2 regions of the Micrococcus sp. APC 4021 genome follow, and region 2 is predicted to be linked to the other one. Evidence: riboswitches for the same ligand, from Rfam matches in the RefSeq annotation. Region 2 holds a riboswitch; the other holds the start of a gene.
The links. A riboswitch is a leader RNA that binds a small molecule or an ion and turns the genes downstream of it on or off. The one in region 2 is predicted to bind thiamine pyrophosphate.
Positions count from the first base shown of each region.

Region 1 (4,400 bases), on a different contig from region 2:
CCACGAGGTAGCGGGTCGCGTAGTTGTCCGTGCCGTCGAGCACGAGGTCCACGGCGCCGACCCGCTCGAGCGCGTTGGCCGCGGTCAGGCGTTCGCGGTGCTCGACCACGCGCACCTCGGGGTGCAGGCCGCGCATCGTCGCGGCGGCGGAGGCGGTCTTGGGGCGGCCGAGGTCCGCCTCGGCGTGGATCACCTGGCGGTGCAGGTTGGAGCGGTCCACCACGTCGTCGTCGATCACGTGGACCTCCCCCACGCCCGCGGCGGCGAGGTAGGTCAGCACGGGCGCCCCGAGGCCGCCGGCACCCACCACGAGGACGCGGGAGCGCAGCAGCGCCAGCTGGGCCTCGGGGCCGAAGCCGTCCAGGCTCAGGTGGCGGGCGAAGCGCTCGAGCTGGGTGTCGGACAGTGCGGTGAGGTCGCGGGGCTCACGGGCGGCGGGGTCCAGCGCGGCGGTCACCGCTCGTCCTCCTCGGCCGTGACCCGCCCGGCCATCGGCGAGGAGGCCAGGGCGTGCTCGCGGCGCGGGATGCGCCCGGCACGGCGGGCGTGGAAGCCCGCCTCGAGCGCGAGCCGGCACGCGTGGGCCATGCGGGCGGGCTCGGCGGCGCGGGTGATCGCGGAGGCGGCGAGCACGGCGTCGCAGCCGGCCTCCATCGCCAGGGCGACGTCCGAGGCCGTGCCCACGCCGGCGTCGAGCACGATCGGCACGGAGGCGCGCGAGACGATCAGCTCCAGGTGTGCGCGATTGAGGATGCCCAGCCCCGAGCCGATCGGCGAGCCCAGCGGCATGACGGCGGCGGCGCCGGCCTGCTCGAGACGCAGCGCCATGGCGGGGTCGTCCGAGGTGTAGGCCAGGACGGTGAAGCCGTCGGCGGCGAGCCGCTCGGTGGCCTCGAGGGTCTCGACGACGTCGGGCAGCAGGGTGCGCTCGTCGGCGATGACCTCGACCTTCACGAGGTCGGTCTCGAGCGCCTCACGGCCGAGCCGGGCGGTGAGCACGGCGTCCCGGGCGGTGTAGCAGCCGGCGGTGTTGGGCAGCACGTCGATGCCGAGGCGGTCCAGCAGCGCGACCAGGCCGTCGCGGGTGTCCGCGGACCAGCGGCGCAGCGCCACGGTGGTGAGCGTGGTGCCGGAGGCGACGAGGGCGCCCTCGAGCGCCGTGAGGTCGGTGATGCCGCCCGTGCCCATGATGAGCCGGGAGGCCAGGTCGTAGCCGCCGATCCGCAGCGGCGGGATCGCGGGGGCGGCGGGCGGGGTGCGGTGCTCGGCCATCGCTCAGCCCCCCTGCACCGCGGTGACGACGTCGACCTCGTCCCCGGCGGCCAGCGCCCGGGTGGCCCAGGCCGACCGGGGCACGACCTCGCCGCCGACCGCCACGGCCACGCCGAGCCGCCGCCCGTCCGCGGCGGCGCCGTCGTCGCCGATCGCGCGCCCGGTGACGTGCGCGACGACGTCGCGGACGGTGGCCACGGCCAGCTCGGCGGGCTCTCCGTTGAGGGTCAGGGTGAGGGTGCTCATGCGATCTCCTTCAGGCGGGCGTGCAGCAGCTCGAGGATCCGCCCTGCCGCCCAGGGGGCGAGCAGGATCCCGTGACGGTGGAAGCCGGTGGCGACGACGGCGCCCGGGGCCTCGGGCACGGCGAGCACGCGCGGGGCGTCGTCGGGGGTGCCGGGGCGGGCGGCGGTGGTGATCTCGACGAGCTCGCACTCGCGGACGGCGGGCAGGATCGCGGCGGCGTCGGCGAGCAGGTCCAGCACGGCCCCGGCGGAGGTGCCGGCCAGGCCGTCCTCGCGGGCCGAGGCGCCGACCACGAGGGTGCCGTCCGCGCGGGGCACGAGGTAGACCTGGCGCCCGTGGACGAGGCCGCGGACGGTGCGGGTGATCAGGTGCGACTCCCCCGGCAGCAGCTGCTCGGGGCGCACCCGCAGACGCAGCACGTCGCCGTGGACGGGGCGCAGCGGGACCTCGACGGCGGTGGCCGCGCCGCCGATCCCGCGGTGGCCCAGGCCCGCGGCGAGGACCGCGCCGTCGGCGGTGAGGACGCCCCCGTCGGCCAGCGTGAGGCGCACCCCCTCGCCCTCCGGGCCGGCGGCGGTGACGCGTCCGGCCACGAACCGGGCGGCGGGTCCGGCGCCGACCGGGAGCGGGCCGCCGTCGGGTCCGGTCTCGGCGCGCAGGGCGGCGACGCAGGCGGCGGCGAGCCGTCGCGGGTCCACCTGATGGTCGTCCGGGGCGTCGAAGCCGGCGGCCAGGCCCGGGGCCAGGGCGGGCTCGGCGCGGCGCAGCGCGCGGACGGAGACGGGCTCGACCCGGCGACCGAGGATCGAGGCGTGCTCGAGCACGTGGTCCCAGGCGCGGGCGTCCGAGGGGTCCGCGGCCACGATCCAGGCGCCCTGTGCGAGGAAGCCCGTCTCCACATCGGTGAAGGCGGCGAGCAGGTCCACGAGGGCCGGGTAGGCCTCCCAGCCGGCCTGCAGCAGCGGGGCGAGGTCGTCCTGGCTGAACTGGGTCTCGGCGAGCGGCGCGAGCATCCCCGCCGCGGCGTGGGTGGCCCCGGCCACGGCGTGCGGGCGCCCGGCGGCGTCCAGCTCGGGGGCGATCAGGGTGACGGCGTGGCCTGCGGCACGCAGACGCACGGCGGCGGTGAGGCCGATGATCCCGGCCCCGACGACGGCCACGTGCACGGACCGGTCCTCCTCACGGCGGCATGACCCGCATCGAGTGGTGATGGTCGGCCGCGCCGGCGCGGTGCGCCCCTGCGGCCCTCTCAGCCCGGCGTGTGCGGCCCGGGCTCCCATGGAACAGCGGCCAGTCTGCCACAGTGGGCGCATGCACTCCCCCGATCCGCTCCTGATGACCGCGGCCGGCCGCGACGACGGCGGCACCGGCCCCGGCGCGCGCCGCCGCGCCCGCCTCGCCGCCTCCCGGCTGTACGTCTGCACCGACCTGCAGCGGTTCCTGCGCCCGGACGGCACGCTCGACACGGCCGCGTTCGCCGACTTCTGCGCGGCGGCGTTCCGCGGCGGAGTAGACGTGATCCAGGTGCGGGACAAGGCCGTGGACGTGGCGGTCGAGCTGGCCGCGTTCGCCACGCTCGTCCCGCTGGCCCGGGAGCACGGGGCGCTCTCGGCCGCCAACGACCGCGCCGACGTCGCCGCCCTGGCCGGGGTGGACGTGTTCCACACGGGCCAGACCGACCTGACCACCGCGCAGTGCCGCGCCCTGCTGGGCCCGGACGTGGTGCTCGGCCGCTCGTGCCACACCGAGGCGCAGGTGCGCGGCGCCCGCGCGGAGGACGGCCTGGACTACTTCTGCACGGGGCCGGTGTGGGCGACGCCCACGAAGCCGGGCCGGGCCGCCGTCGGACTGGAACTGCCGACCCTCGCCGCACGCCTGGACGCGGAGGACCCGGCGGGGGCGCGGCCGTGGTTCGCCATCGGCGGCGTCGACGCGGACCGGCTGCCCGAGGTCCGCGCGGCCGGGGCGGAACGGATCGTGGTGGTCCGCGCCGTGACGCAGGCCGAGGACCCCGAGGCCGCGGCCCGGACCCTGCGCGCGGGCCTGCCCGGCTGACGCGCCCCGCGGGGAGGTCACGGACGGGCCGTCCTGATGGTGTAGAGTCGACGAGTCCGCAACGCGCTCGACGCGTCGCGACCCCCGCCTCCGTAGCTCAGGGGATAGAGCGTCTGCCTCCGGAGCAGAAGGCCGCAGGTTCGAATCCTGCCGGGGGCACGAGCGAACAGAGCCGGACCCCCGTGGCGACACGGTGGTCCGGCTCTTCTGGGTTCTGCGGACCCGGACGCTCGAGCGGAGCGGGAGGTCCGGGTCACCGGCATTCGAGGCGGGAAATCGACCTCATGGGACGTCCCGAGGTGCGTATTCGCCGGATTTCCCGCCTCGAACGTGTCGAAGCCCGGAGGTCCCGCCCTCAGCCCCGCTGCGCATGACCGTGGTCGACGGGCCCGTGCCACGTCGGCCGCGAGGCGTCCCCGACCGCGAGCGCCTCCCCCGCCCGCATCGCGTCGGCCAGCCACGGCTTGGCCCGCTCGAGTGCGTCCTCCCAGCTCAGGCCCGCCCCGGCCAGCGTGGCCAGGGCCGAGGAGAGGGTGCAGCCGGTGCCGTGCGAGGCGCGGGTCGTCACGCGCGGGCCGCGCACCTCGTGCACGGCCCCGCCCACGCGCACGACGGCGTCCGGCACCTCCGCCGCTGCGGCCTCGGGCGCCTCGGTCTCGTCCAGGTGCCCGCCCTTGAGCAGCACCGTCACCCCGTGCTCGGCGGCCAGGCCCCGCGCCGCGTCGAGGGCGGCGTCCCAGTCCGTCGCGTCCCGCCCGGTCAGCCGGGCCAGCTCGGGCAGGTTGGGTGTCACCAGGTGCGCCACCCGCAGCAGCCGGGCCCACGCG
Region 1 is NZ_JASDCZ010000119.1:2,530-6,929, forward strand. It holds gene moeB (molybdopterin-synthase adenylyltransferase MoeB) at 1-457, opposite strand, end outside; gene QL983_RS09550 (thiazole synthase) at 454-1,272, opposite strand; gene thiS (sulfur carrier protein ThiS) at 1,276-1,518, opposite strand; gene QL983_RS09560 (FAD-dependent oxidoreductase) at 1,515-2,684, opposite strand; TPP riboswitch at 2,678-2,808, opposite strand; gene thiE (thiamine phosphate synthase) at 2,830-3,573, shown strand; tRNA gene QL983_RS09570 (tRNA-Arg) at 3,660-3,732, shown strand; partial or broken gene QL983_RS09575 (bifunctional hydroxymethylpyrimidine kinase/phosphomethylpyrimidine kinase) at 3,929-4,400, opposite strand, start outside.
Region 1: another riboswitch for thiamine pyrophosphate. It lies ahead of QL983_RS09560 (FAD-dependent oxidoreductase); the one in region 2 lies ahead of QL983_RS02800 (thiamine ABC transporter substrate-binding protein).

Region 2 (4,400 bases):
GCCCGCCACGGCGAGGCGCCCAGGGTGCGGGCGGCCTCGGTCTGGCGCGGGTCCAGCGCGTTCCACAGCGCGCCCACCTGGCGCACCACCACGGACACGTTGAAGAAGACCATGGCCAGCACGACGGCGGTGGTCGTCTGGTCCAGCCCGGTGAAGCCGAGCGGTCCGCCGGGGGCGAGCAGGGCGCGGAACGCGACGCCGACCACCACCGTGGGCAGCACGAACGGCACGAGCACGAGGGCGCGGAGCACGGCCCGCCCCGGGATGCGACGCCGGTGCAGCACGAACGCGGTCGGCAGGCCGAGCGCCACCGAGACCACCGTGCCGGCGGCGGCCATGCCGAGCGTCTGGCCGAGGATGCGCCACGTGCGCTCGCGGGCGAGGGTCTCCCCGAAGGCGGTGAGGTCCACGGCGCCGGTGAACGCGTCGGCGTCGCCGCCGATCCCGCGCCAGAGCATGGCCGCCACGGGCCACGCGAAGAAGACGAGCAGGAAGGCGACCGGCAGGACGGCGGCCACCAGCCACCACGGGCCGAGCCCGTCCCCCCGGCCGCGGGCCCGCCGGCGCGGCAGGTCCGTGCCGGGGGCCGCGACCTCGGTGAGCGCGGACATCAGCGCCGGGAGGCCTCGGACAGGGCGGTCCACTCCTTCAGCAGGTCCTCGCGGCGCTCGTCGATGCGGGCGGGGTCCGGGGTGATGGCGTCCTCGACGAGCGGCGCGTTCTGCGCCCACTCCTCGGGCAGCTGCACCGACTCGTCGATCGGGTACATGTACATCGACTCGGGCAGGGCGGACTGGACCTCCTCGGTGAGCATGAAGTCCACGAACGCCTGCGCGCCCTCGGGGTTCTTCGCGCCCTCGAGCACGCCGGCGTACTCGACCTGCGGGGTGCAGGAGTCCTCGATCACCTCGGTCTCGGGGGCGAACGCGGGGGAGGAGGAGTAGGAGAGCACCACCGGGAACCGACCCTTGCCCTCGCCGCCGGAGAAGTCCGAGTTGTAGGCGTCGGACCAGCTGTCGGCGACCTTGCCCCCGTTCTCCATCAGGCCCCGCCACCAGTCCTGCCAGCCGTCGTCGCCGTACTTCTCCGTGGTGGCCGCGAGCAGCGCCAGGCCGGGGGAGGAGGCCACGGGGGAGGTGGCGACCGTCAGCTTCGCGTACTCGGGGTCGTCGAGCTGGTCGATCGAGGTGGGGGCCTCGACGTCGTGGGCCTCGAACCATGCCGGATCCGTGTTGAAGCACACCTGGCCCTGGTCCACCGGGGTCATGCGGTCCTCCACCATCCGGTCCTGCGCGGAGGCGGGCAGGTCCTGCGGGGTGTATTCGGCGACGACGCCCTCGCGGACGAGGCGGTGCGCCGAGTGGTCCTCCACGCCGTAGACGCCGTCCACGGTGGGCTCGTCCTTGGCCAGCAGGAGCTGGTTCACCACGCTGCCGGCGTCGCCGGGGGCCGTGGTCTTCAGGGTGTAGCCGGACTCCTGCTCGAACTTCTGGACGAGCTCCTGGGGCAGGTTGAACGAGTCGTGCGTCATGATCGTCACCGTCGTCGGCTCGCCGCCGCCGGCGCCGGAGGCGGACGACGACGCCCCGTCGCCGGACGAGCCGGACACCGAACAGCCGGTGAGGGCGAGGGCGGCCACCGAGAGGGCGGCGAGGGCGCGGTGCGGGGTGCGGGACATGGCGGTTCTCCTCTGGGACGGCGGAGGGGCCGGGACGAGGCCGCCACCGGAATCCCGGGACGACGTCGACCGGGAGACTCGACTTCCTTCGCCGGTGCGGACCGGAGCAGGTTCGAGGGTCTGCGGCGGACCGCACTCTCAGCGCCGCGCGGGCGCTCCCCTGTCGATGTGGACTGGTCCCGACCCTACCCCGTCCGGCCCGCGCATAGACTGCCCGCGTGAGCGCCGCACAGCCCGCGGGGGTGACCCCGCCGCCCGCCTCGTCCAGCCCCGCCTCCGACTGGGACATCCGCCGCCCCCACCGCATGTGGCCGCGCATGCTGGTGATCGTCCTGACGCTCGCGGGCCTGGTGCTGGTGGTGCAGTTCTTCCAGGGGATCGCCTCCATCGCGGCGCCCGTCTTCCTGGGGCTGAACCTCGTGATCGTGGCCTACCCCCTGCAGGCCTGGCTCATCCGCCGGGGCCTGCACCCCGTGCTCGGGGCCGCCACCACCGTCCTGCTGGTCGTCGCGGTGATGGCCGTGTTCGGGGGCATGATGGTGTGGTCCGGCCTCGAGCTGGTGGCGGAGCTGCCGAAGTACGCGGACCGCTTCCAGCAGATCGTCCTGGACGTCTCGCACTGGCTCAACGAGCGCGGCGTGACCCCGGACATGGTGTCCCAGCAGCTGGCCTCGATCGACATGAGTGCCGTCACCGGGACGGCCGTCAGCGCCATCACGAAGATCGCCACGAACGTCTACGCGGTCTTCGGCCTGCTCGTCACCGTGATCATGGGCATGTTCTTCCTCGCGATGGACTCGATGGACGTCGAACGCCGCGTCCGCCTGCTCAGCACCGCCCGCCACGAGTTCGGCCACGCCCTGGTCGAGTTCGCCCAGGGCGTGCGCCGCTACTGGGTGGTCACCACGGTGTTCGGCCTGATCGTGGCGGTGCTGGACGTGATTGCCCTCATGCTGATCGGCGTGCCGCTCGCGCTCGTGTGGGGCGTGCTCAGCTTCCTCACCAACTACATCCCGAACATCGGCTTCATCATCGGCCTGCTGCCGCCGGCCGTCCTGGGCCTGGCGGCGGGCGGCTGGTCCGACTTCCTGTGGGTGGTGGTCAGCTACTCGGTGCTGAACTTCGTGCTGCAGTCCGTGATCCAGCCCAAGGTGGCCGGCGACGCGATCGGCGTGATCCCCACCGTCAGCTTCCTCTCCCTGCTCTTCTGGGCCTGGGTCCTCGGCCCGCTCGGCGCCATCCTCGCGCTGCCCTGCACGCTGCTGGCCAAGGCCGTGCTGATCGACGCCGACCCGAACGCCCGCTGGATCAATGCGCTCATCGCCTCGGACCTGAAGGGGATGGAGCGCCGTCAGTCCTCGCTCCTGGAACGGCTGCGCCCGGCGGCCTGGCGCTCCGACGCGCACGGGGGAGATGAGGACCGCGCCCCCGCGGACGGCGGGGACGACGACGGCCCCGCGACGGAGGAGGTCACGGGCGGGGCTGGAGCAGCACCAGGTCGTTGAGCGCGCCGGCCAGCCGCAGCAGCGGCGGGGCGGGGAACGACAGCTGGGGCAGCCCCGGGTGCAGTGCCGCGCACGCGGCGGCCGCGGCCTCCTCGCCCGCGGCGTCCTCGAACGCCGGCCGCAGCACCGCCGCGCCCAGCGGCAGCGTGTCCAGGAGGGAGCGGGGGCCCCGCTCGGCCGGGTCGTACTCGGCGGGCTGCGCCGCCCCGGTCACCGTGCGCACGCGCAGGGGCCGGCCGCCGGCGTCGTCGGCGCCCTGCAGGAAGCGCAGCGCCGCCGCCGCGTAGGGGTGCTCGGGGTGGAACCGGTCGCCGCGCCAGTGCACGGCGGCCTCGCCGTCGCCCCCCAGCCGCACCCACGAGGCCAGGTGGCCGGGCCCGCCCCACGGCCCGGTGTCCGGCCGCGGTGCCGGCGGCACCCACAGCACCCGGGTGATCCCCAGCAGGGCGGCGAACTCGGCGGCCACCTGGCCGGGGGTCCACGCGCCGTTGATCCGCCCGTCCAGCACGGGGTCCGCGGCCACCACGGCCGTCCCCTCGCCGTCGGTCACCCAGGCCCCGCGCGGGGCGCACAGCAGGGGGGTGAGCAGCGGCAGTCCCGCCGCCTCCGCCACGGCCGTCGCGGCCGCGCCGTCGAGCGGCCCGGTCCCGGTCAGTCCCGCGGCGCTGCGCCAGGCGACGGCGGCCAGGCCCTCGGGGCGGCGGACGAAGCTCGGCCCGGTGCGGCCCAGCAGCGGTGAGCCCACGGGCGCGCGCAACAGGTCCACCTCCGGGGGCACCAGCCGCGCCGCCCCGGCGTCGCGCGGGTGGGCGAGCACGGTGACCGGCAGCACGGCGGCGAGCGTCTCGGCCAGGCCCACGACGGCGTCCCGCGTCTCCTCCAGCAGCGTCGGCACCGGGTGGCGGTGGGGCAGGACGAGCCAGGCCCGCTCGGGCGGGTCCTCGGGTCCGGGCACGGGCACGACGAGGTCCCGGCGCTCCCGCGCGTCGGTGGGGGCGGGGTCGACGGCGGCCATGGCGGACGGGCTCCTGGGAAGACGGCGGCGACGCGCGGGCGCGCGGCGAGGGGATGTCCATCGAGCATAGGCGTCTGACAGGAAGCCGCGGCGGTTTGACCTGTGACCCGGAACACGTGCAGAGTGCGGCCATGACCGCGATGTTCTCCGCCCAGGACCATGACGATCTCGACCGGGTCCTCGGCGCGACCGGCGGGATCCC
Region 2 is NZ_JASDCZ010000016.1:11,619-16,018, reverse strand. It holds gene QL983_RS02805 (iron ABC transporter permease) at 1-611, opposite strand, end outside; gene QL983_RS02800 (thiamine ABC transporter substrate-binding protein) at 611-1,678, opposite strand; TPP riboswitch at 1,745-1,850, opposite strand; gene QL983_RS02795 (AI-2E family transporter) at 1,897-3,183, shown strand; gene QL983_RS02790 (agmatine deiminase family protein) at 3,149-4,198, opposite strand; gene QL983_RS02785 (bifunctional proline dehydrogenase/L-glutamate gamma-semialdehyde dehydrogenase) at 4,330-4,400, shown strand, end outside.